DNA from 2 places in the Bacillus safensis genome. Region 2 is predicted to be linked to the other one. Evidence: a T-box and tRNA genes for the amino acid it is inferred to sense, from the RefSeq annotation. Region 2 holds a T-box; the other holds one or more tRNA genes.
The links. A T-box is a leader RNA that pairs with one kind of tRNA and senses whether it is charged. The one in region 2 lies ahead of trpS (tryptophan--tRNA ligase), so its partner is inferred to be a tRNA-Trp.

Region 1: it encodes a tRNA-Trp, which carries the amino acid that the T-box ahead of trpS (tryptophan--tRNA ligase) is inferred to sense. The anticodon was not compared.

Annotation. Positions count from the first base shown of each region.
Region 1 covers NZ_CP154909.1:837,000-847,450, forward strand. Annotated here, with positions in the region: rRNA gene AAYR28_RS04165 (16S ribosomal RNA) at 1-1,263, shown strand, start outside; rRNA gene AAYR28_RS04170 (23S ribosomal RNA) at 1,446-4,376, shown strand; rRNA gene rrf (5S ribosomal RNA) at 4,486-4,601, shown strand; tRNA gene AAYR28_RS04180 (tRNA-Asn) at 4,611-4,685, shown strand; tRNA gene AAYR28_RS04185 (tRNA-Ser) at 4,690-4,780, shown strand; tRNA gene AAYR28_RS04190 (tRNA-Glu) at 4,798-4,872, shown strand; tRNA gene AAYR28_RS04195 (tRNA-Val) at 4,906-4,981, shown strand; tRNA gene AAYR28_RS04200 (tRNA-Met) at 4,997-5,073, shown strand; tRNA gene AAYR28_RS04205 (tRNA-Asp) at 5,078-5,154, shown strand; tRNA gene AAYR28_RS04210 (tRNA-Phe) at 5,173-5,248, shown strand; tRNA gene AAYR28_RS04215 (tRNA-Thr) at 5,255-5,327, shown strand; tRNA gene AAYR28_RS04220 (tRNA-Tyr) at 5,343-5,427, shown strand; tRNA gene AAYR28_RS04225 (tRNA-Trp) at 5,442-5,515, shown strand; tRNA gene AAYR28_RS04230 (tRNA-His) at 5,545-5,620, shown strand; tRNA gene AAYR28_RS04235 (tRNA-Gln) at 5,630-5,701, shown strand; tRNA gene AAYR28_RS04240 (tRNA-Gly) at 5,709-5,783, shown strand; tRNA gene AAYR28_RS04245 (tRNA-Cys) at 5,789-5,859, shown strand; tRNA gene AAYR28_RS04250 (tRNA-Leu) at 5,874-5,962, shown strand; tRNA gene AAYR28_RS04255 (tRNA-Leu) at 6,000-6,081, shown strand; gene AAYR28_RS04260 (hypothetical protein) at 6,535-6,960, shown strand; gene AAYR28_RS04265 (phosphotransferase) at 7,379-8,176, shown strand; gene AAYR28_RS04270 (hypothetical protein) at 8,197-8,901, shown strand; gene AAYR28_RS04275 (histidine phosphatase family protein) at 8,932-9,477, opposite strand; gene AAYR28_RS04280 (hypothetical protein) at 9,540-9,737, opposite strand; gene AAYR28_RS04285 (hypothetical protein) at 9,880-10,149, opposite strand; gene AAYR28_RS04290 (DUF1963 domain-containing protein) at 10,214-10,451, opposite strand, start outside.
Region 2 covers NZ_CP154909.1:1,085,649-1,096,099, forward strand. Annotated here, with positions in the region: gene AAYR28_RS05440 (peptide-binding protein) at 1-1,498, shown strand, start outside; gene AAYR28_RS05445 (ABC transporter permease) at 1,726-2,676, shown strand; gene opp4C (oligopeptide ABC transporter permease) at 2,710-3,609, shown strand; gene AAYR28_RS05455 (YjbA family protein) at 3,755-4,507, shown strand; gene trpS (tryptophan--tRNA ligase) at 4,543-5,538, opposite strand; T-box leader at 5,592-5,812, opposite strand; gene AAYR28_RS05465 (peptide ABC transporter substrate-binding protein) at 6,295-7,932, shown strand; gene AAYR28_RS05470 (ABC transporter permease) at 8,049-8,993, shown strand; gene AAYR28_RS05475 (ABC transporter permease) at 8,997-9,914, shown strand; gene AAYR28_RS05480 (ABC transporter ATP-binding protein) at 9,927-10,451, shown strand, end outside.

The DNA of each region.
Region 1 (10,451 bases), 250 kb from region 2:
GATGCGTAGCCGACCTGAGAGGGTGATCGGCCACACTGGGACTGAGACACGGCCCAGACTCCTACGGGAGGCAGCAGTAGGGAATCTTCCGCAATGGACGAAAGTCTGACGGAGCAACGCCGCGTGAGTGATGAAGGTTTTCGGATCGTAAAGCTCTGTTGTTAGGGAAGAACAAGTGCGAGAGTAACTGCTCGCACCTTGACGGTACCTAACCAGAAAGCCACGGCTAACTACGTGCCAGCAGCCGCGGTAATACGTAGGTGGCAAGCGTTGTCCGGAATTATTGGGCGTAAAGGGCTCGCAGGCGGTTTCTTAAGTCTGATGTGAAAGCCCCCGGCTCAACCGGGGAGGGTCATTGGAAACTGGGAAACTTGAGTGCAGAAGAGGAGAGTGGAATTCCACGTGTAGCGGTGAAATGCGTAGAGATGTGGAGGAACACCAGTGGCGAAGGCGACTCTCTGGTCTGTAACTGACGCTGAGGAGCGAAAGCGTGGGGAGCGAACAGGATTAGATACCCTGGTAGTCCACGCCGTAAACGATGAGTGCTAAGTGTTAGGGGGTTTCCGCCCCTTAGTGCTGCAGCTAACGCATTAAGCACTCCGCCTGGGGAGTACGGTCGCAAGACTGAAACTCAAAGGAATTGACGGGGGCCCGCACAAGCGGTGGAGCATGTGGTTTAATTCGAAGCAACGCGAAGAACCTTACCAGGTCTTGACATCCTCTGACAACCCTAGAGATAGGGCTTTCCCTTCGGGGACAGAGTGACAGGTGGTGCATGGTTGTCGTCAGCTCGTGTCGTGAGATGTTGGGTTAAGTCCCGCAACGAGCGCAACCCTTGATCTTAGTTGCCAGCATTCAGTTGGGCACTCTAAGGTGACTGCCGGTGACAAACCGGAGGAAGGTGGGGATGACGTCAAATCATCATGCCCCTTATGACCTGGGCTACACACGTGCTACAATGGACAGAACAAAGGGCTGCAAGACCGCAAGGTTTAGCCAATCCCATAAATCTGTTCTCAGTTCGGATCGCAGTCTGCAACTCGACTGCGTGAAGCTGGAATCGCTAGTAATCGCGGATCAGCATGCCGCGGTGAATACGTTCCCGGGCCTTGTACACACCGCCCGTCACACCACGAGAGTTTGCAACACCCGAAGTCGGTGAGGTAACCTTTATGGAGCCAGCCGCCGAAGGTGGGGCAGATGATTGGGGTGAAGTCGTAACAAGGTAGCCGTATCGGAAGGTGCGGCTGGATCACCTCCTTTCTAAGGATATATGGAGCAGCGTGCGTTTTCGTCTTGTTTAGTTTTGAAGGATCATTCCTTCAAAACATGTCTCTAGCGAGACAGGATTGTTCTTTGAAAACTAGATAACAATAAGTAATACATTCACATTGAATGCAATGCAAAGTTCATCACACATAGTGATTCTTTCTAAAGTAAGAAATGGTTAAGTTAGAAAGGGCGCACGGTGGATGCCTTGGCACTAGGAGCCGATGAAGGACGGGACGAACACCGATATGCTTCGGGGAGCTGTAAGCAAGCTTTGATCCGGAGATTTCCGAATGGGGAAACCCACTGCTCGTAATGGAGTAGTATCCATACTTGAATACATAGAGTATGAGAAGGCATACCCGGGGAACTGAAACATCTAAGTACCCGGAGGAAGAGAAAGCAAATGCGATTCCCTGAGTAGCGGCGAGCGAAACGGGAACAGCCCAAACCAAGAGGCTTGCCTCTTGGGGTTGTAGGACACTCTATACGGAGTTACAAAGGAACGATATAAGCGAAGAGGTCTGGAAAGGCCCGCCAAAGAAGGTAACAGCCCTGTAACTGAAATGTTGTTCTCTCCAGAGTGGATCCTGAGTACGGCGGAACACGTGAAATTCCGTCGGAATCCGGGAGGACCATCTCCCAAGGCTAAATACTCCCTAGTGACCGATAGTGAACCAGTACCGTGAGGGAAAGGTGAAAAGCACCCCGGAAGGGGAGTGAAATAGATCCTGAAACCGTGTGCCTACAAGTAGTCAGAGCCCGTTAACGGGTGATGGCGTGCCTTTTGTAGAATGAACCGGCGAGTTACGATCCCGTGCAAGGTTAAGCAGAAGATGCGGAGCCGCAGCGAAAGCGAGTCTGAATAGGGCGCATGAGTACGTGGTCGTAGACCCGAAACCAGGTGATCTACCCATGTCCAGGGTGAAGTTCAGGTAACACTGAATGGAGGCCCGAACCCACGCACGTTGAAAAGTGCGGGGATGAGGTGTGGGTAGGGGTGAAATGCCAATCGAACCTGGAGATAGCTGGTTCTCTCCGAAATAGCTTTAGGGCTAGCCTCAAGGTAAGAGTCTCGGAGGTAGAGCACTGATTGGACTAGGGGCCCCTACCGGGTTACCGAATTCAGTCAAACTCCGAATGCCGATGACTTATCCTTGGGAGTCAGACTGCGAGTGATAAGATCCGTAGTCGAAAGGGAAACAGCCCAGACCGCCAGCTAAGGTCCCAAAGTATACGTTAAGTGGAAAAGGATGTGGAGTTGCTTAGACAACCAGGATGTTGGCTTAGAAGCAGCCACCATTTAAAGAGTGCGTAATAGCTCACTGGTCGAGTGACTCTGCGCCGAAAATGTACCGGGGCTAAACGTATCACCGAAGCTGCGGACTGTTCTTACGAACAGTGGTAGGAGAGCGTTCTAAGGGCTGTGAAGCCAGACCGGAAGGACTGGTGGAGCGCTTAGAAGTGAGAATGCCGGTATGAGTAGCGAAAGACGGGTGAGAATCCCGTCCACCGAATGCCTAAGGTTTCCTGAGGAAGGCTCGTCCGCTCAGGGTTAGTCGGGACCTAAGCCGAGGCCGAAAGGCGTAGGCGATGGACAACAGGTTGATATTCCTGTACCACCTCCTCACCATTTGAGCAATGGGGGGACGCAGGAGGATAGGGTAAGCGCGGTATTGGATATCCGCGTCCAAGCAGTTAGGCTGGGAAATAGGCAAATCCGTTTCCCGTGAAGGCTGAGCTGTGATGGCGAGCGAAATTTAGTAGCGAAGTTCCTGATTCCACACTGCCAAGAAAAGCCTCTAGCGAGGTGAGAGGTGCCCGTACCGCAAACCGACACAGGTAGGCGAGGAGAGAATCCTAAGGTGATCGAGAGAACTCTCGTTAAGGAACTCGGCAAAATGACCCCGTAACTTCGGGAGAAGGGGTGCTTCTTAGGGTGTTAAAGCCCCGAGAAGCCGCAGTGAATAGGCCCAGGCGACTGTTTAGCAAAAACACAGGTCTCTGCGAAGCCGTAAGGCGAAGTATAGGGGCTGACGCCTGCCCGGTGCTGGAAGGTTAAGAGGAGCGCTTAGCGTAAGCGAAGGTGCGAATTGAAGCCCCAGTAAACGGCGGCCGTAACTATAACGGTCCTAAGGTAGCGAAATTCCTTGTCGGGTAAGTTCCGACCCGCACGAAAGGCGCAACGATCTGGGCACTGTCTCAACGAGAGACTCGGTGAAATTATAGTACCTGTGAAGATGCAGGTTACCCGCGACAGGACGGAAAGACCCCGTGGAGCTTTACTGCAGCCTGATATTGAATGTTGGTACAGCTTGTACAGGATAGGTAGGAGCCTTGGAAACCGGAGCGCTAGCTTCGGTGGAGGCATTGGTGGGATACTACCCTGGCTGTATTGACCTTCTAACCCGCTGCCCTTATCGGGCAGGGAGACAGTGTCAGGTGGGCAGTTTGACTGGGGCGGTCGCCTCCTAAAATGTAACGGAGGCGCCCAAAGGTTCCCTCAGAATGGTTGGAAATCATTCGCAGAGTGTAAAGGCACAAGGGAGCTTGACTGCGAGACCTACAAGTCGAGCAGGGACGAAAGTCGGGCTTAGTGATCCGGTGGTTCCGCATGGAAGGGCCATCGCTCAACGGATAAAAGCTACCCCGGGGATAACAGGCTTATCTCCCCCAAGAGTCCACATCGACGGGGAGGTTTGGCACCTCGATGTCGGCTCATCGCATCCTGGGGCTGTAGTCGGTCCCAAGGGTTGGGCTGTTCGCCCATTAAAGCGGTACGCGAGCTGGGTTCAGAACGTCGTGAGACAGTTCGGTCCCTATCCGTCGCGGGCGCAGGAAATTTGAGAGGAGCTGTCCTTAGTACGAGAGGACCGGGATGGACGCACCGCTGGTGTACCAGTTGTTCTGCCAAGGGCATCGCTGGGTAGCTATGTGCGGACGGGATAAGTGCTGAAAGCATCTAAGCATGAAGCCCCCCTCAAGATGAGATTTCCCATTCCGCAAGGAAGTAAGATCCCTGAAAGATGATCAGGTTGATAGGTCTGAGGTGGAAGCGTGGTGACACGTGGAGCTGACAGATACTAATAGATCGAGGACTTAACCTATATTCTAATGTGAAGCATGAACATTGTTATCTAGTTTTGAGAGAATATTTTTAAAATATCTCTTGATTTATTTTCAATACATAGTATAATATCTTTTGTCACTAAATTGTCTGGTGATGATGGCGAAGAGGTCACACCCGTTCCCATACCGAACACGGAAGTTAAGCTCTTCAGCGCCGATGGTAGTTGGGGGTTTCCCCCTGTGAGAGTAGGACATCGCCAGGCTTTCTTCATTCCGCAGTAGCTCAGTGGTAGAGCTATCGGCTGTTAACCGATCGGTCGTAGGTTCGAATCCTACCTGCGGAGCCAATTTGGAGAGCTGTCCGAGTGGCCGAAGGAGCACGATTGGAAATCGTGTAGGCGGTAACCCCGTCTCAAGGGTTCGAATCCCTTGCTCTCCGCCACAATTTACATAATAAAGGGCCCGTTGGTCAAGCGGTTAAGACACCGCCCTTTCACGGCGGTAACACGGGTTCGAATCCCGTACGGGTCACCATTTTTATAGAATATACACCAGCATTTTTTATTCGGAGGATTAGCTCAGCTGGGAGAGCATCTGCCTTACAAGCAGAGGGTCGGCGGTTCGAGCCCGTCATCCTCCACCATATCTTTTATATCGTCGCGGGGTGGAGCAGTTCGGTAGCTCGTCGGGCTCATAACCCGAAGGTCGCAGGTTCAAATCCTGCCCCCGCAACCAAAATGGTCCGGTAGTTCAGTTGGTTAGAATGCCTGCCTGTCACGCAGGAGGTCGCGGGTTCGAGTCCCGTCCGGACCGCCATTTTTCAAAAGAATACTTGGCTCGGTAGCTCAGTTGGTAGAGCAACGGACTGAAAATCCGTGTGTCGGCGGTTCGATTCCGTCCCGAGCCACCACTATTTGCCGGTGTAGCTCAATTGGTAGAGCAACTGACTTGTAATCAGTAGGTTGGGGGTTCAAGTCCTCTTGCCGGCACTGTTTTTCAAAAGTGGAGGGGTAGCGAAGTGGCTAAACGCGGCGGACTGTAAATCCGCTCCCTCCGGGTTCGGCGGTTCGAATCCGCCCCCCTCCACCATTTTTTGTTTTCATAGGGGCATAGTTTAACGGTAGAACAGAGGTCTCCAAAACCTCCGGTGTGGGTTCGATTCCTACTGCCCCTGCCAATTATACTTTATAATTCATTACATCTATGGCGGTTGTGGCGAAGTGGTTAACGCACCAGATTGTGGCTCTGGCACTCGTGGGTTCGATTCCCATCAATCGCCCCATTTTATTATTGGGCTATAGCCAAGCGGTAAGGCAACGGACTTTGACTCCGTCATGCGTTGGTTCGAATCCAGCTAGCCCAGTTGATGTGCGGAAGTAGTTCAGTGGTAGAACACCACCTTGCCAAGGTGGGGGTCGCGGGTTCGAATCCCGTCTTCCGCTCCAATAATGGCGGCATAGCCAAGTGGTAAGGCAGAGGTCTGCAAAACCTTTATCCCCGGTTCAAATCCGGGTGTCGCCTTTTTTGAAAAGACTGCCGGGGTGGTGGAATTGGCAGACACACAGGACTTAAAATCCTGCGGTAGGTGACTACCGTGCCGGTTCAAGTCCGGCCCTCGGCACCATTGTTTTTTAATATAAGATGCGCTCTTTTATAATCATGCCGGTGTGGCGGAATTGGCAGACGCGCACGACTCAAAATCGTGTTCCTCACGGAGTGCCGGTTCGACCCCGGCCACCGGTATCTAGTTTTAGATATTCTTTATTATCGTCAATCACAGAAGAATTAAAGAATATCAACGTTTAAAACGTCTTTCTACAAATTGTAGGAGGGCGTTTTTTATTTGTTTTTTAGCTGATTTTTCACACGATAAAATTACTTCAAATCGTTTCACTGCTGAAAGGGGACCTAGCTAAATGGCAAGACGTAAAAATATTTTAGACCAAGGTGAATTGGCAATTTTAGAAAAGGAAACTAAGTCTTATGTTGAATCATTTCGGGAAGCTATTGAATTATTTGTTTAGGACTGTGAGTAATAAATTTTTAAGGCGTTTCTTAATTCTCTAACAGCAATATGACAGAGGAACATATTAAGGAGATTACTTTTACTTTATTGATGGTTACCTTATGATTAAACTAAAGAGGCAGGATAATTGAAGAAGGATTGGATATAAATTGTACATAAGAGGTGTTGTAATGATTACGGTTAAAAATGCTGAAAGTTATCTTAAAGATAGCATTGGTGAAGATACCGATGATATAAAAAAGGTTTGGGAAACATTTAAGGCTTTTTCAAAGGAGACAGTTGAGGGCGAAGAAGATAAAGAAATTTTATTTCAGTGTGGTGTCTATGATTTTACAGGAGAGGAAGTATTTCATTTTGACTTTGTACGTCAGTTTACAGTTTATGAAGAAGATGATTATTCTCACATGGAACAACTACACTGTGAATTTTTATTTAAACCAACAAGCGAGTTAAAAAAGTTAAAGGTGGTAGAAGAATGGTCAATGGATTATGACGATATCGATCATTTTTTTTATCATATTGAAAGTATTCATGAGTTTAAAATACCTTTGAGTTTAAAGCCGATAAAATCAGAAATATATCAGGAAGAGCTTTAATTCTTCATTCATTAACGGGTGCTTTACTATAAGAGGGTATACCTTGCCTTTTTGGAATAATTTATCATCTGGTTCGACCCCGGCCACCGGTATCTGTTAAAAGTTTCATGATTGGTTTTTCCATGAACCTAACGTTTCACCCTCGTGGTAAAACGTTTTTTTGTGGTTTAAATGAGTTATTTAGATAAAAAATAGGAACCTATTAGAACATAATGAGTATGTACTTCTTTTAGCAGAATAATCTTTAGATGATTTGCAACATTTGATAAGATACATTTAACCATGTAAGGAAACAAAATGGAGCAGCACATTCACATAAAACTGTTGTACTACCTTTGAGTAACTAAATGAATATTTGTGGGTACATACACATCTTTAACTGACATCAACATGGTGACCCAGTTTGAGGGGAGAATTTATGAAAAAACAAAATGCTCATGAAGAGTTATTGACAGGTGGAAATGTCTCAAACGTATATCGTTCGGGAGATACGGTTCGTCGAGAAGTAAAGTCAGACAATATCAATATACGACGAAAGCTGCTAAAGCATTTAGAAAAAAAGAATTTCTCCTATGCTCCAAAGTTTTTAGGGGTTGATGAACAAGGTAGAGAGATATTGTCCTTCATTGAAGGCGTAGCCGGTCATGAGCCTTTAAAAGAATATATGTGCTCTCACCATGCCTTAAAAGAAATAGCGAGAATGCTTAGACTGTATCATGATGCTGTTCATGATTTTCCCATTTCAGACGATTGGGAACGAATGGACAATACGCCTGTCGAAATAGAGGTTGTGTGTCATAATGATTTTGCAATGTACAACATCATTTTCAATAATGAAAAACCAGTAGGTATCATTGATTTTGATGTAGCTGCTCCTGGTCCAAGACTTTGGGATATCGCATATACTCTGTATACATGTGTACCTATCAGTAGGTTTTTTCGCACCAAAACAGGAGACATCGTGAACTATCATTCATCAGACCATGCAGACCAGATAAAGCATAGAGTGAAACTGTTTTTTGAATCTTATGGTGAGGAAATAGCAGAAGATTATTTGGATATGGTGCTGCTGCGTTTAGAAGGATTATGTCAGTATATGAAACGAAAAGCGAGTGAGGGGGATATCGCTTTTCAAAACATGATTCAAGAAGGACATCTTGAACATTATCAAAAAGACATTCAATTTATTCATGAACATAGAAAAGAATGGATGTAAAGAGGCGGGGCGTTGTGATTATGCAAACGAAGACGATATTACAGGCTATCATTCAAGACGAGGGAGTAAATGATTATCCTCTTTTTAGACAGTACTGTGTGAGAAAAGAACAGGGTCTGCGTAAAGATGCGCTAAACGTTCTTCAGGCCTTTATTGAAGAGATGAAAGAGAACGATTTTGAAGTACAGCGGGAATTTGCTGCTTGGCTGTTTGAGTGGATTGAACGGTTTGAGGATGGTCATCATCTGCTTGTGTATCCGCTGGTAAATGGGGTAATCCAGCCTGTTTTTCAAACGTGGGAGAATGTTGATCCATTGGATGTGAGACCGTATCGCTGGCAAGGTTTGTTTGTGCATCAGGGAGAAGGGCTGCCTCATTTATTGAAGGCACTAGAGCTTGGGGGCAGCAAGGAACAGCGTGTGATTGTTCAAATTTGCGAAACCTATTTATCGGCCTTGTGGTATTCGTTTCATCATATACATGAAGATCTTTATTTAAGCACCTATGAGAAGGATCAAGAGAGAATTCAAGGGATTGAACGTGTTATGATGCTGATTCAAGATCAAAGAACTCGTACGAATGTTCAAAAACAAGCCGTCTATTATGGCCAGCTTTTAACGGACTGGATGGCGTTTCAGCAGACGGAGACAAGAGGCTTTATGAAATGGTGTGCGGAGCGTAAGAAACCGTATGAGTGGGTAGAGTCCTTTTATTATCAGCAATAGATGAGAAAACGGCAGAGTTCATTCTGCCGTTTATTTATGCCATATTCGCTTTGCTTCTATATGATCTGGACTAAAATATTTCAGGGTATATACATCTGGATTGCTTAGTTTCTCCCACTCTTCGAATCCAATTGTTGAATCGGCGTGTTTAAGAAGCAGGCTCATGATATTGCCATGTGTGACGAATAGGGTATGATCTGTTTCTAATTTTATTTGTTCGTGGAGTGCTTCTACAATACGATTCATAGCTTCTTGGCTCGATTCTCCGCCTTCACAGGTCATATGTAAGTCTGTAAAACTGAGCTTTAGTTTCTCATACCAATCGTCTATTGGTTTGCTGCTTAATACACGTTCAGAGAGGCGCTGATCGATTTTTATCTCGAGCTGTTTTGCATGAGCAAGAGGCTCAGTAGTTTGGATCGCTCGTTTATAAGGACTTGAGATAATTTGATTGAGATGAATGCTGGAAAAAAACTGTGCCAGTTCATGAGATTGAGTGATGCCTTGTGGTGTTAAAGCTGCATCTTTAGATTGTCCATCTGCTTGGCAGTGTCTGACGATATAAAATGTTTTCATTGGATACACCTTTCATTGAGTATAAAAAAATCATCCAGTATTGGATGAGGATTTACGAAGGTCTAGGTAAGCTTGTTCGTATCTGTTTCTTTATAGGGATCTGTGAGCTTGGAGGTCAGGTCTAGATTGAACAAAAAATCATCGACGGTGTCTGTGCCAAAGGGAAGTGTGGAGAAGTCGATTGGGATGCTGTCTTCTTGCTTTTCTGAAGTGATTTGCTGTACAGGCTGCTTTTTTCTCCAGTTCTTAAACAAGCGCATGTGAGGCCCCCTTTTCTTTGAAAAAGATGGATTTATACATAATATACGGGGAGAGTTGTCCAGGCGTCAAATGTTTTCTTCAAAAGGAACGATTCAATTGATAAAACAAGAGCCACAGAAAAGCGCGGCTCTTGTTGTCAGTTTACATTGCATGTTGTAATGCTTGTAGTAATTTACGTTCGCATCTTAAGTTGTATTGCTTCTTATGGAGTTTCTTCGTTTTAAACTTGCCTATGACACGTCGAACATCGGGATGATAAATGATGAGGTCCCTGCAAGTTTGATCATGTAATAGTGCTTGAAACCAGCTATATTTTTTGAGATGTGCTGCGTTCCTCGAGATATCCTCTTCATCCACTTGTAGAAAAGGGATATACATAGTAAGTGAAAAGATGTCTAAAATGAATCCCATTTTGCTTCCTCCTTTCATATGATTCATTACGCTTAGGAGAAGGCAAGGTTTCATTCAATAAACGTTAAAAACAATCCCAGTGCATAAACCATTCTTTTGATTCTTTGTCATAATAGAAATACATCGTGCCGTTATCACCAATCATGAAACGAGGTTTTTCTTCTGAGGCGATTTGCAGCATGAATTCGCCTTGTTGTTGATGGGGCGGGGATTGAATATACGCCCCATATCCACCGATTTTTGTGAACGAATAATTTGTGTATTGATTAAAGAAGTGGTTTGTCGCTTCTTCACTTTCGTTT
Region 2 (10,451 bases):
CGATCTTGTCATCGGTTCAATTGCAGAGCCAACATTATTTAACTCGCTGTATTCTACAGATGTGGCAAGCTCTGATATTGAGGAAAGAATCTACAGCTTCTTACTTCAAACAGACGGAAAGCTCAACCCTCAGCTATCGCTGGCAGAGGATATTAAAGAATCTGATGACGGCAAGCAGTTTGATGTCACCATTAAAAAAGGTGTGAAGTTTCATGATGGTGAAGAACTGACTGCTGACGATGTTGTGTTTACATACAGCATTCCAATCAATAAGGACTACAACGGGGAGCGCGGATCAGGCTTTGAAGTTTTAGAGTCTGTTAAAAAGACAGGGGACTACTCGATCGAATTCAAGCTCAATAAAAAAGATCCGTATTTTTATAATGTCACACTAGGAAGCTACGGTATTTTACCTAAGCATATTTTAGGTGATGTGCCTATAAAAGATCTCGGTGAAAACGAATTTAACCGAAAAAAACCAATCGGTTCTGGTCCATTTAAATTTGCAGAATGGAAAGAAGGAGACTACGTCAAACTAGAAGCCTTTGACGATTATTGGGATGGACGTCCTTACCTTGATACTGTCACAATTAAAACCATTCCTGATCAGAATGCAGCGATTGCCCAGCTGTCAGCAGGAGATATTGATTTCTTTGCTGTACCAGGCTCCGAGCTGCAAACAGCTGAAAAAGTGAGCAACATTAAAATTGAATCTGATCTAGGACTCAATTATTCATACATTGGCTGGAACCAGAAAAATGAACTCTTTAAAAGTAAAAAGGTCCGCCAAGCGCTGACACATGCTATTGATCGTCAAACGATTGTTGACCAAGTGCTAGATGGAGACGGCAAAGTAGCCAATATTCCAGAAAGTCCGCTGTCCTGGAACTATCCAAAGGATGAAAGTGTGCCAGTGTTTGAATTTGATCAAGAAAAAGCGAAAAAGATGCTGAAAGAAGAGGGCTGGGAGGATACAGATGGAGACGGCTATCTTGATAAGGATGGCAAGAAATTCTCCTTTGTCATAAAGACCAACCAAGGAAATAAAGTTCGTGAAGATATCGCTGTCGTTGTCCAGCAGCAGCTCAAAGAAATCGGTGTGGAAGCGAAGCCGCAAATTGTGGAATTCAGTGCACTCATTGAGCAGACGACACCGCCTAAGTGGGATTATGATGCGCTGCTGCTCGGCTGGAGCCTTGCGACATTCCCTGATCAATTCAGCATATTCCACTCAAGCCAGTCTGAAAAAGGCTTAAATAACATCTGGTATAAAAATAAAGAGGTCGATAAGCTGTTAGTCGATGCTAAAAACTTAAGCGATCGAAAAGATTATTCAAAGGCATATGAAAAAATTTATAAACTGATCGCAGAGGATCAGCCGTATACGTTCCTCTACTATGCCAATTCACATCGCGCTATGCCATCTAATCTCCAAGGCTACTCTTACCACCCGAAAGATGAGTATTACAAAATCGAAAAATGGTGGCTTGAACAGTAGGCTGATAGTGAAGAAGGGGGATTCTCCCCTTTCACCGTGAGAACAATCCCTTGCATTCGGTGTCAGTTCTCTGCGCGGGTGCTAAAAAGATCACTTCGTTCGCTCCGCATCAGCACGAGAATTCAAGGGTTTTCAGATCACGCTGAAAAGAAGACAAAAGGCTAAAATAACATCATTTTGGCCTTTTTTTCACAGAATGGCGATCCGATGAAAAAGGAGTTGTGCATATGGTTACATATATCATTAGAAGGACATTGCTCTCGATTCCCATCTTATTGGGGATTACCATTTTGTCCTTTGCCATTATGAAAGCAGCACCAGGCGATCCGATGTCACTCATGATGGATCCTACTATTAGTGCGGCAGACCGGGAAGCCTTTATTGATAAGTACGGCTTGAACGATCCTGAATATGTGCAATATATGAAATGGCTTGGCAATATGCTACAAGGTGACTTTGGCACATCCATTGTCAAAAAGGGAACACCCGTGGCTGATTTGATTTTTGCCCGGCTGCCAAATACCCTCATCCTCATGATCTTTTCTACAATAGTTGCCCTGCTGATCGCCATCCCATTTGGTGTTCTTTCAGCAAAACGTCCATATACAAAGCTTGACTATGGCATTACGGTTACATCTTTTATCGGACTGGCTATTCCAAACTTTTGGTTTGGTCTCATCCTCATTATGGTTTTATCCGTGAACCTAGGTTGGTTTCCAACTGGCGGAGTTTCTACCTTGAATGCCGATTTTAATGTGTTAGACCGGCTTCATCATATCATTTTACCTGCCTTTGTTTTAGCAACGGCTGATATGGCAGGGCTGACCCGGTACACAAGGTCGAGTATGCTTGATGTCATGAGGCAGGATTACATCCGCACAGCAAGAGCGAAAGGCTTTAGAGAAAACAAAGTCATTTTTAAGCATGGTTTAAGAAACGGTCTTATGCCTGTCATAACGATTTTCGGATTAATGATACCATCTTTTATTGGCGGCGCAGTCGTGGTGGAACAAATCTTCACCTGGCCTGGACTTGGAAAGCTGTTCATTGATTCTGCCTTTTCGAGAGATTATCCGGTCATTATGGCAATGACCGTTATTTCCGCAGTGCTTGTGGTGGTTGGAAATTTAATAGCGGATATTTTATATGCGATCGTTGATCCGCGTATTGAATATTAGAAGGGAGCTGAAGCACAATTGGCACAGCCTAATATGGGAACACCTCCTGTTGATATCAAATTAAAGGAGGGCCTTCCGCCAAAGCCAGAGACGATGCTGCGTTTGTTTTGCGAGAAATTTTTCAAAAATAAATTGGCGGTTGCCGGCTCCGTGATCTTATTGATCATTATCTTTTCTGCCATTTTCGCTCCAGTGATCGCTCCATATGCACCAGAGCATCAAGATTTATTGAAGCGGCTCCAGCCGCCAAGTGCTGAGCATTTTATGGGTACTGACAAGTTTGGCCGCGATATATTCTCAAGGGTGCTATATGGCGCGCGGGTCTCTTTATTGGTTGGTTTTGTCTCGGTGGTCGGTGCGATCACCATTGGCACCGTCGTTGGTGCGGTTGCGGGGTATTTCAAAGGGTTTGTTGATTCTTTGTTAATGAGGTTTGTAGATGTCGTGTTGTCGATTCCAGACATTTTTCTATTGATTACGCTCGTCACCATTTTCAAACCGGGCATTGATAAATTGATTTTAATCTTTGCTTTGACAGGCTGGACAACAACGGCCAGACTCATCCGCAGTGAATTCTTATCACTTCGAACAAGAGAATTCGTCCTCGCGGCGAGAACCATTGGAACGAAAAATCATGTCATCATCTTTTCGCATATTTTACCGAACTGTATCGGTCCTATTATTGTATCAGCTACATTAAAAGTAGGCTCCGTCATTTTAGCTGAATCAACGCTCAGCTACCTTGGCTTTGGTATTCAGCCGCCAACGGCAAGCTGGGGCAACATGCTGCAAGATGCACAAAATTTCTCGATTATGGTGCAAGCTTGGTGGTACCCGCTTTTCCCAGGTTTATTCATTTTGCTGACTGTTTTATGTTTTAATTTTTTAGGAGATGGGCTGAGAGATGCGCTTGATCCTAAAAAGCTGAAGTAAAGTTTAAAGGGGCTCTGCGTTTCCTGAACGAAAGAAAGACATGAAGCTCATCATTCTCAGCTTGAAGTTTTGATAAAGTTGGAATAATTTCTCTATCCCTTGCCCATACTGTGGACAACAGTTTTTATAAAGTGAGGGATTGGTTATGTTATTTCTTCATGACGTATGGGTGAATTGGTTTGAAGGGGAAGAGAATGGCTACAATGTGTGTCATTTTCATGAGTGGCGTAAGGAGGACAGTGTTGAACTGTTAGATCAAGTGCCTTTACTTAAGGTGCAGAGCCCTTTGTTTGATTACATAGAGAATGATCTTTCAGAGCTGCCGAAGACGCTGCTAGAGTCTGTATTTGAGAAATCATATATTCGAAAAAATCATGAACGCCGTAAATTAGAGTATTGCTTTGTAGTCACCGACGGAATTCGAATCATTGCTGTAGATACGATAGGGTATTCCATACCTGTGAGAAAAAGCCGCTTGATTCCAAGGCAGGAGCAATTGGTGTATGAAATGGTGAAAGATGTGAAGGCAGAGGAATATGAATTTTCTAAGGACAGCCTTGAATCGACGAAAGAGTATCACATTCTATCACTGCCGCCGCAGCATATCAGCGGATTAACGAGAAAAGAAAGACAGCTGAAACAGCTGATGTTTATGGCGCTCGATCAATTAAAAGGGCTCAAAAACAGGGCGGAGATTGCGTATTGGTATACGGAATGGAACCCGCGCATGTACAACCAAATCAAACGAATGTCTTTCGAAGAGATTTGGAACATGCTTTACAATGAAACGATTGATGGGTGGTCAGAGAATCATTTAGCCTTCTGTGAAAAAATGATTAAAGGACAGCCTTTTTTCGAAAAGCTTTGGGAAATGGAAAACGAATCAAAAGTAAATTAGAAAAAGCTTGCAGCGAGTCGTGCTGCAAGCTTTTTTTATTTGCGTTTTCTGCCAAGACCCATCGCATTCTCCATTTTTTTCAGCATTTTGTTTGCTGCGCGGTTTGCTTTTTCAGCACCTTCGTCTAGAATGCGGTCAAGCTCGTCTGATTCAATGAGTTCGTAGTATCGATCTTGAATTGGTTTTAAAGCATCAATGACAACGTTCGCAAGATCTCCTTTAAACTCACCATATCCTTTGCCTTCGTACTTTTGCTCCAGCTCAGCAATCGATATGTTGCCTAAAACAGAATAAATCGTCAGCAAGTTGGCAATTCCAGGCTTGTTCTCTTTGTCATACCTCACGATGCCTTCTGAATCCGTCACAGCACTTTTAATTTTCTTTTCAAGCTGCTTTGGTTCATCTAATAAGGTAATGAAAGATTTTTGGTTCGGATCGGATTTGCTCATTTTTTTCGTTGGATCTGTTAAAGACATAATTCGTGCGCCTTCTTTTGGAATTTTCACTTCAGGCACAGTGAAGATGTCATTGTACTTTCGGTTAAAGCGTTCAGCGAGCGTTCTAGTCAATTCAAGATGCTGCTTTTGGTCTTCTCCAACAGGGACTAAATCAGTACCATATAATAAGATATCGCCAGCCATTAATGGGGGATACGTTAATAGGCCTGAAACAACTGCTTCTTTACCAGCGGATTTGTCCTTAAATTGGGTCATTCTTTCTAATTCCCCAATATAAGCAACACATTGAAGCATCCATCCTGCCTGGGCGTGAGCAGGTACCTCTGATTGGATAAACAATGTCGCTTTCTCTGGATCAAGACCAACAGCTAAATAAAGAGCTGCTAAGCTTCTAATATTTTGGCGGAGAGCTAATCGGTCCTGACTCACTGTAATCGCATGTTGATCCACGACACAAAAATAGCCATTATAGTCATGCTGCAAATCAACAAATTGCTTCATTGCTCCAATATAGTTCCCTAACGTGACAGAACCGCTCGGCTGAATGCCTGAAAAAATTGTCTTCTTTGTCATACTAAAACCTCTTTTCTTCAATATAAAAAGGCCCACCCATCACTTTTCAACAGAAAAGGGACGAATGAACCGTGGTACCACCCTTGTTATTTCACATAGAAATCACTCAAGACGTTGATAACGGAGACTGCTCCGTCTAAGCCTACTCACTTTTTTAGAAGTGTTCGGTTAGCTGCTCCAAAGCCCATTCCATACATGCCATTATCTGCTCACACCGGCCGCAGATTCTCTGTAAATGGTGAATATATGTACTCTTCTTTTTCATCGCAACAATATGTCTATCTATTATAAAGGATGACCATGAAAAAGTCACGAAGCCCTTATGTGACCTTCTCATCATGCCTATTGACACTTAAAATTTTAGATAAAATAACAAATATCTGTCAGAATTTTTTAAAAAAGGATGATTAATTATATGTATAAAACATTATTCCTGCTGAATTTGTTAAATTATTTTAATCAATTTACGCTTTAATTTGTTGAAGTGATTGAGACTTTAGTTTATAAAAATCCCTCTTTATCCCCATTTACGTTTTTAAAAAATATATGAAATTGATATTGCAATAAATTATTCTATTCATTATAATGAATTTGTTCACACGTTTGTGCTAGGCTCTTTACATAGTGAAAATTCAGAAAAAACAAAAGAAATAGAAAGTAAGCTATTCAGGGACTTTTTTACGCTATTTCTTAAATCTGAATCTCATCTTCTATCGAGACCTTTGAACTAAAAACATATTATAAGGGGGAATACAGTTGAAAAAGCGTTGGTCTGTTGTTACTTTAATGCTTATTTTCACACTTGTATTAAGCGCTTGTGGTTTCAGCGGAAACAAATCAGGCGACAGCACGAGCAGTTCTGGAGAGGCTAAAACAACATTAAATGTGAATATCTCCACTGAGCCTTTTTCTCTACATCCGGGATTGGCAAATGATTCAACTTCAGGTAGTGTCATCCGTCAGACTTTTGAAGGGTTAACAAGAATTAACGCTGAAGGAAAGCCAGAAAATGCAATGGCTTCTGATATCAAAACAAGTGCTGATGGTAAAACTTATACATTCACACTTCGTGATGCAAAATGGTCTAATGGCGACCCTGTAAAAGCAGAAGATTTCGAATATGCTTGGAAATGGGCATTAGATCCTAAAAATGAATCTCAATATGCTTACCAGCTTTACTATATTAAAGGTGCTGAAGCAGCTAACAAAGGGAAAGCGAAAGTTGCTGATGTTGGCATTAAAGCTAAAGACGACAAAACGCTTGTAGTTGAGCTAGAAAACCCAACACCGTTTTTTACTGAACTAACTGCATTCTATACTTATATGCCAGTCAACAAAAAAGTGGCTGAAAAGAATAAAAACTGGTACACAAATGCTGGTGAAAACTACGTATCTAACGGACCATTCGTTCTTTCTAAATGGAAACATGGCGGTTCTATCACGCTTGAAAAGAACAATGAATACTGGGATAAAGATACTGTGAAATTGAAAAAAATCAACATGTCTATGATCAAAGATACAAACACTGAGCTTAGCATGTTCAAAAAAGGCGAGCTTGACTGGGCTGGTTCTCCAACTGGAAGCCTTCCAACTGAGTCTTTAAAAACATTGAAAAAAGAAGGCGGTCTGAAAATCCAGACGATCGCTGGTATCTATAACTACAAATTCAACACAGAAGTAAAACCTTTAAACAATGCAAACATCCGTAAGGCCCTTGCATACTCAATCAACCGTCAAGCGATCGTTGACAAAATTACGCAAGGTGAACAAGTTCCAGCAATGGCAATCGTTCCACCAACAATGGAAGGATTCACAGATAACAAAGCTGGCTACTTCAAAGATCACGATGTAGATACAGCTAAAAAGCTTCTTGAAAAAGGTGCGAAAGAATTAGGTTATAAGTCTGTTTCTGATCTTCCAACATTGAAACTTTCCTACAACACAGATGAAGGCCACCAAAAGATTGCACAAGCAATTCAAGAAATGTGGAAAAAAGATTTAGGTGTGAAAGTTGAACTTGATAACTCTGAGTGGAACGTATACATCGACAAAATCCACAGCGGAGATTACCAAATCGGACGTATGGGCTGGTTAGGTGACTTCAACGATCCAGTGAACTTCCTTGAGCTTTACAAAGATAAAGACGGCGGAAACAACGACACTGGATGGGAAAGCAAAGAGTACAAACAATTGTTGAATGATTCTGCAAAAGAAACAGATAAAACGAAGCGTGAAGAAATGCTGAAAAAAGCAGAAGAAATCATCATCAACGATATGCCTATAGCACCAATTTACTTCTACACTCAGCTTTGGGTACAAGATCCAAAACTTAAAGGTGTAGTTGTATCTGGACTAGGTGATGTTCAATACAAATGGGCACATTTCGAAAAGTAAGAGTAATAGTGTAAGAGATCTACGGCAAGGATCTTAAGGTATATGGAGGATGTCTCTCCATATACCTTTCTTGCTGATTAGAGAAATTGTTGTAAAATCATGGAGGTGCAATTCCGTTGCTTAAATATATCGGTAAGCGATTAATATATATTTTAATCACACTGTTTGTTATTGTAACTGCAACTTTCTTTCTCATGCAGGCAGCACCTGGTGGTCCATTCTCTGGTGAGAAGAAACTTCCTGCTGAAATTGAAGCAAACCTAAACGAGCACTACGGATTGGACAAGCCCTTATTTGTTCAATATGTAAACTACCTAGGTTCAGTTGCAACATTAGATTTTGGTCCCTCATTTAAATATAAAGGACAAACCGTAAATGACTTAATCAGTTCTGGATTCCCCGTTTCCTTTACCCTCGGAATTGAGGCAATTCTCCTCGCATTAGCATTTGGTGTATTGTTTGGGGTCCTTGCAGCGCTCTATCATAACAAGTGGCAAGACTATACGATTGCCATTTTAACGATCTTTGGAATTTCAGTTCCAAGTTTCATTTTAGCGGCGCTACTACAATATGTATTTGCATCTGAGGCAAGTATTATAGCGATCTTCCCAGTTGCAGGATGGGAGTCTTGGGCAAGCACCGTACTACCTTCTATTGCACTTTCCTTCATGCCAATGGCATTTATCGCTAGACTTGCACGGTCAAGTATGCTTGAAGTACTAAATAGTGACTACATTAGAACGGCTAGAGCGAAAGGATTAACAAAATCTGCTGTGACGATCAAACACGCCATCCGAAACGCATTGTTACCTGTTATCACATACATGGGACCAATGGCTGCTTCAGTTTTAACAGGTAGTTTTGTCGTTGAGAAGATTTTTGGTATTCCTGGCTTAGGCTCTCACTTTGTCACAAGCATTACAAACCGTGATTACACCGTCATCATGGGTGTCACAGTCTTCTACAGTATTATTCTATTAATCAGTATTCTAGTCGTTGACGTCCTCTACGGTATTATCGATCCTAGAATTAAACTGACGAAGGCGAAGAAAGGGGTCTAACACATGGAAGAGATGAGAAAAGATTTATTTGTGCCTGCGACAGCTGACGCAGCAGAATCTGAAAAAATTTCTAAACCTAGTCTATCTTTATGGAAGGATGCCATGCTTCGCTTCCGTGCCAATAAACTTGCAATGGTTGGACTTACAATCATTTTTATTATCGTGATGCTGGCCATCTTTGTTCCGATGTTTTCTAAATACGATTACTCTACGACTGATTTGCTGAATGCTGACCAGCCGCCTTCAAAAGAACACTGGTTTGGTACAGATGATTTAGGACGTGACATGTTTGTCCGTACATGGGTCGGGGCAAGAATTTCGATCTTTATCGGGCTTGCTGCAGCGGTGCTTGACGTGATTATCGGTATTATCTGGGGAAGTATTGCTGCATTCAAAGGCGGCCGTACAGATGAAGTGATGATGCGTATCGCAGACGTTTTATGGGCAATTCCAACACTATTAATGGTTATCTTAATGATGGTTGTTCTGCCAAAAGGATTATTAACGATTATCCTCGCCATGACAGTCGTAGGCTGGATTAACATGGCACGTATTGTTCGGGGACAGGTTTTACAATTAAAGAGTCAAGAATACGTTCTTGCAGCACAAACATTAGGTGCGAAAACATCTAGACTTTTATTTAAACACTTAATTCCAAACTCAATGGGACCAATCCTTGTGACGATGACATTAACGATTCCTTCTGCTATCTTCACAGAGGCATTCCTAAGCTACCTAGGGCTTGGTGTACCGGCTCCGTTAGCGAGCTGGGGAACAATGGCGTCTGACGGAATTCCAGCCATGACGTATTACCCTTGGAGATTATGGTTCCCAGCCGCATTTATCTGTATTACAATGTTTGGTTTTAACGTGGTTGGAGACGGACTAAGAGACGCTTTAGATCCGAAGTTGCGTAAATAAGGAGTGATTAGGATGGAACGTGAACGTATTCTAGAGGTGAAAGACCTTGCAATCTCATTTAAAACATATGGTGGAGAGGTTCAAGCCATTCGTGGTGTGAACTTCCACTTAAATAAAGGCGAGACACTTGCTATTGTAGGTGAATCTGGCTCTGGTAAAAGTGTGACATCACAAGCGATCATGAGATTAATTCCGATGCCGCCAGGTTATTTCAAGCGCGGACAGATCCTGTTTGACGGCCAAGATATTGTCAAGAAAACTGAAAAACAAATGCAAACCATTCGAGGAAAAGATATCTCAATGATCTTCCAAGATCCGATGACGTCTTTGAATCCAACGATGAAAGTCGGGAAACAAATTACAGAAGTACTGTTCAAGCATGAACAAATTTCAAAAGAAGCGGCTGAAAAAAGAGCCATTGAACTATTGGAGCTCGTTGGAATTCCAATGCCCGAAAAAAGAATTAAACAATATCCGCACGAATTTAGTGGCGGGATGAGGCAAAGGGTTGTCATCGCCATGGCGCTTGCAGCAGAT